Regions from separate parts of the Roseovarius sp. THAF27 genome, predicted to be linked through region 1. Evidence: riboswitches for the same ligand, from Rfam matches in the RefSeq annotation. Region 1 holds a riboswitch; the other holds the start of a gene.

Region 1 (2,383 bases):
AGCGCCGGATCACCGCGGAACTTGTTGATCAGAAAACCCCCGATGCGAGCCGCATCCGCCTGCGGCAGGACAGCCTGCGTGCCGATGATCTGCGCGATGACGCCCCCGCGGTCGATATCGCCGCACAGGACCACCGGCACATCCGCCGCCTCGGCAAAGCCCATATTCGCGATGTCACCCTTGCGCAGGTTGATCTCGGCGGGCGAACCTGCCCCTTCGACGATCACAAGGTCATGTTGTGCGCTCAGGCGGGCAAAGCTGTCCTGAACCGCCGCCATCAGCGTCGGCTTCAGGCTGGAATACTCCAGCGCCTTCGCCGTGGTCAGGCGCTTGCCCTGCACGATCACCTGCGCGCCGACATCCGTTTCCGGCTTCAGCAAAACCGGGTTCATGTCGGTGTGCAAATTCACACCGCAAGCCATCGCCTGAAGCGCCTGCGCACGACCGATCTCGCCACCGTCCGGCGTCACCGCGGCGTTGTTCGACATGTTCTGCGGCTTGAACGGTGCCACGCTCAAGCCCCGCTGGCGCGCGGCCCGGCACAGGCCCGCCACCAGCATCGACTTGCCGACATTCGACCCGGTGCCCTGGATCATCAACGCGGGCATGGCCGGACCTTTTCACCCGATACTGTCCTCGTGACATTTCCGCCGCCGGCCAGCACAGGATCCATCAGAACTCCACGCCTTTCTGGGCCTTGATCCCGTCCCGGAAGGGGTGCTTGACCAGGCTCATCTCGGTCACAAGGTCGGCCGCCTCGATCAGTTCGGGCTTGGCGTTGCGCCCCGTCAGGCAGACATGCGTCATCGCCGGTTTCTCGTGCAGAAGGAAATCCACGACCTCGTCGATGTCGATATAGTCGTAACGCAGCGCGATGTTGATTTCGTCCAGTAGCACGAACTTCATCTCTGGGTCGCGTATCTGCTCCTTCGCGATGCTCCACCCGTTCTGCGCAGCGGCGATATCGCGTTCCCGGTCCTGCGTCTCCCAGGTGAACCCTTCGCCCGAAATGAAGAACCGGCATTCGTCCGAGAACCGGTTGCGCAGAATCTCGGCCTCGCCGGTTACCCAGTTGCCCTTGATGAACTGCACCACCGCACAGGGCATCCCGTGCGCGATACAGCGCAGAATCATCCCGAATCCCGAAGACGACTTGCCCTTGCCCGGCCCGGTATGGACCATGATCAGACCTTTCTCCTCGGTCTTGTCCTGCATCATGCGGTCACGCGCGGCCTTGATCTTCTTCATCTTCTCGTTGTGGCGCGCGGTCTTTTCCGCGTCAGACGGGTCGGACATGTGACGTCTCCTTGACACAAGGTGGGTTTTCGCAGCATGTCGCACCGTGTTGGTGCCTGTGTAAACAGGTGAAAAGGGAATGTGCAGCGCATCGCGCCAGGCACAGCCGCCCCCGCGACCGTGAAACGGGAAGGTTTCCACCGCCACTGGCGCAATGCCGGGAAGGCCGGAAACCGTGGGCCGAAAGGCCCGAAACCGCAAGCCGGGAGACCTGCCAACAAGAAGGAACAGACGGACCGGACGGGGTGTGCCGGGCTCGGATGGGTGGCCACCCGCCACCTCCGCGCGCACCCCCGACATTGGAGGATACATGAGCACGCCCATCGAGCTGCTGATCTGCATCAAGTGCCGCAAGGGGCAGGAGATCCCCGAGGACGAGCGCCGCCCCGGCCAGCGCCTCTATGAGGAAGTCACGGCGCGTGCGCTGCCCGACGGCGTCACCGTGACCCCCGTGGAATGCCTGCAGAACTGCGACGCAGGCTGCACCGCCGCCATGCGCGGCGGCGAACGCTGGACGTATCTGTACGGAAATCTCGACGAAACGTCGCATCCCGACATGCTGCTGCAAGGCGCGGTCCTCTATCAACAGACCGACGACGGTCTGATCCCGTGGCGCCAGCGCCCCGAACATTTCAAGCGCAACTGCGTTGCGCGCATCCCACCCCTGACTGCAAAGGCTGACCAATGACCGATCTTGCGAAACTTCCCGTCACCGTCATCACGGGCTTTCTGGGCTCCGGCAAGACGACGCTGGTGCGCCACCTGATGCAGAATCCCGGCGGCCGCCGCCTGGCCGTGGTCGTCAACGAATTCGGCGATGTCGGCGTCGACGGCGACATCCTAAAAAGCTGCGCCATCCCCGATTGCCCGGCGGAAAACATCATGGAACTGGCCAATGGGTGCATCTGCTGCACCGTGGCCGACGATTTCATCCCCACGATCGAGGCGTTGATGGCGCTCGATCCGCGCCCCGATCACATCCTGATCGAAACCAGCGGCCTCGCCCTGCCAAAGCCCTTGCTCAAGGCGTTCGACTGGCCAGATATCCGCTCCAAGATCACCGTCGACGGCGTCATTGCGCTCGCCG
Region 2 (2,383 bases), 2.1 Mb from region 1:
CCACCAACGCCCCCGTGGGCTGCGCCCTCTGGCACAGGGTCAGCTGCACGTCCCCCGTGCCCGGCGGCAGGTCGACCAGCAGCGCGTCCAGCTCGCCCCAGTCGACCTGGGCCATCATCTGCTGCAACGCCCCCATCAGCATAGGCCCCCGCCACACCACGGCGCGATCCTCCTCGATCATCAGGCCGATGGACATCATCTTGACGCCATGCGCCTCCAGCGGCGTCAGGATCTTGCCGTCCGGGCTCTGGGCGCGTTCGGTCACGCCCATCATGCGCGGCTGGCTCGGCCCGTGGATATCGGCATCGAGCAATCCGACGCGCCGACCCGCCCGCGCTAGCGCCACCGCCAGGTTCGACGCCACGGTCGACTTGCCCACGCCACCCTTGCCCGACGCCACCGCGAGAATCGATTTCACCCCGCTCGGCCGGATCGAGGCGCTGCCGCCCTCGGGATGCCGCCCGACCTTCAGCGTCGGCGCGGGCGCCTCGGGCGCCTCTGCGGTCAGCGCGACCTGCGCCGATGTCACCCCCTCGACCGACAGCGCCGCACGCTCGGCGGCGGCCCGCAGCGGTTCCATCCGGCGGGCCATCTCGGGGCTGGGCGCCTCCAACACGAATCGCACCTCGCCGCCTTCGAGTCGCATCGCGCGCACCATGTCGCGCGAAATCACCGTCCCGCCGTCCGGCAATTCCAGCCGGTCCAGCTCTCGGCGCACATTTTCGAGTATTTTCGTCATGCCCGGTCTCCATGCATCTGCGGCGTTGAAAGTGGCACTTCCAGAAGCAGGTGCAACCCCCGTTTCAACCCCGCCCAAAAAACTGGCAAAGCGGTGATTTCAAACGTAAAAAATGATCCGATCTTCTATGCGCCAACTGCATAGCTGCGTTGCAGCAAAACGTATTGTGCATGCGCAGCATATCGCTATCTTTAACTCAACAGCGAACGGAAACGGTCACAGCGCCGAACGCTCGCGAAAACAATCAGGTGCCTCTCCTCCCGTTTGGTACCTGTTCGGGATACCGCCTCTCCTCCCTTGTGCGGTCCCGGCAAGACCTGGGTTCCCTTGGAACCCAAACCTGACGAACGGTCCCTTCCTCCTCCCTGGGACCCGACGTAAAGAACGGCGGCGCCTCTCCTCCTCCCTGGCGTCGCCGTTTTTTCTTTTTTACCCCGACAGCGTTCGCAAGGCCCTCGCCGCACCGCCCCCGCGCCGGAAATCAGCCAGCGACCCCGCCGCCATGCGGCGGGATCAAGGCGTTGGGATCAATGCACCACCCTTGCGGCCCGCCCGCGCCGGCCCCGCGTCATCGGCGCGGCGTGGCGCGCCTCCTCCAGCACGCGGGCAAACGCCCTCGCCGCCGCGCTGTCGGCATTCCGGACCGCGGGTTCGGCCAGCGCCTCGCGCACGACCCCCGCCGTGACGGCGCCGGGATAGCCAAAGACCCACTCCAGGAAACCCAGCCGCGCCACGGCCTCGGCCTCGGCGCCGGTGGCCCCACTGCGCTCCAACCCGTTCATGATCGGTGTCAGGCTCATGCTTTCTGCTCTTCCTCCGGCCGCACCCCGGGCCGGACTGGGGCGAGGGAAGGCCGCGCGAGAACCGCTTTTCCGGTCCACCGCCCGCACCGCCCCCCGCGGTTCGACGTCGTCCCAAAGGCTGGTTTCCGGGCTTGGCGGGGGTGCGGATACGCGCGCCTTCCCGGGGCATGTCGCCCCAGTGGCCATCTGCGGTATCCCCCATCCTTACCGTTGCGGGGGCAGCGCCGGACTTGCACCGGCTTCCCAATTCTCCGCGACCTGCGCGGCACCTTCGGGACTCTCACTTTGCCGCCAAGCGGCCCCTGACGCAACCCGCGATTGCGACGTTGAAGCGCCGCGCGACGACACGCGCCACACCTTCTAGCTCAGGCCAGAACGTCCGCCCACTCCGGGTGCCGGCGAAACTGCGACGCGGCAAACGGGCAAAGCGGCGTGATCTTGCGCCCCGCCGCGCGGGCATCCTCCACCGCGCGGGTCACCAGCGCCAGGCCCACGCCCTTGCCGCGATAGGCGTCGGGCACGCCGGTATGGTCGATGATCATGCCCGCGCTTCCCAGCTTGGAATAGGTCAGCTCCGCCTCCGGCCCGTCGTCGATCCGGGTGACATAGCGCCCCTTGCTCTCTCCGTCTTCGTGTTCGATCTGCATGTCTATACTTCCCTGGCTGCGCGCAGCATGCCGCAGCGCCGCAAAAAGGTCCACAACTCGGCACAGCGCAGGCTCCGCGTACGAAACCGCCCCGAACGCAAAACGGCGCCCCGCCGGGGCGCCGCCTCAAACCCACGCGGCCCGGATCACTCCGCCGCCAGCTGGTCCATCACCTCGTCGCTGGCCTCGAAATT

What was found. Region 1 has a riboswitch for cobalamin ahead of FIU89_RS17190 (DUF1636 domain-containing protein). Riboswitches for the same ligand answer to the same signal wherever they lie in the genome.
Region 2: it holds a riboswitch for cobalamin, as region 1 does, so the genes downstream of both, FIU89_RS06655 (hypothetical protein) here and FIU89_RS17190 (DUF1636 domain-containing protein) in region 1, are expected to answer to the same signal.

The regions. Positions count from the first base shown of each region.
Region 1 covers NZ_CP045393.1:3,461,432-3,463,814, forward strand. The annotation lists gene FIU89_RS17180 (cobyric acid synthase) at 1-608, opposite strand, end outside; gene cobO (cob(I)yrinic acid a,c-diamide adenosyltransferase) at 673-1,296, opposite strand; cobalamin riboswitch at 1,330-1,530, shown strand; gene FIU89_RS17190 (DUF1636 domain-containing protein) at 1,607-1,984, shown strand; gene cobW (cobalamin biosynthesis protein CobW) at 1,981-2,383, shown strand, end outside.
Region 2 covers NZ_CP045393.1:1,330,918-1,333,300, reverse strand. The annotation lists gene FIU89_RS06660 (Mrp/NBP35 family ATP-binding protein) at 1-739, opposite strand, end outside; gene FIU89_RS06655 (hypothetical protein) at 1,267-1,539, opposite strand; cobalamin riboswitch at 1,641-1,830, opposite strand; gene FIU89_RS06650 (GNAT family N-acetyltransferase) at 1,908-2,189, opposite strand; gene FIU89_RS06645 (YebC/PmpR family DNA-binding transcriptional regulator) at 2,336-2,383, opposite strand, start outside.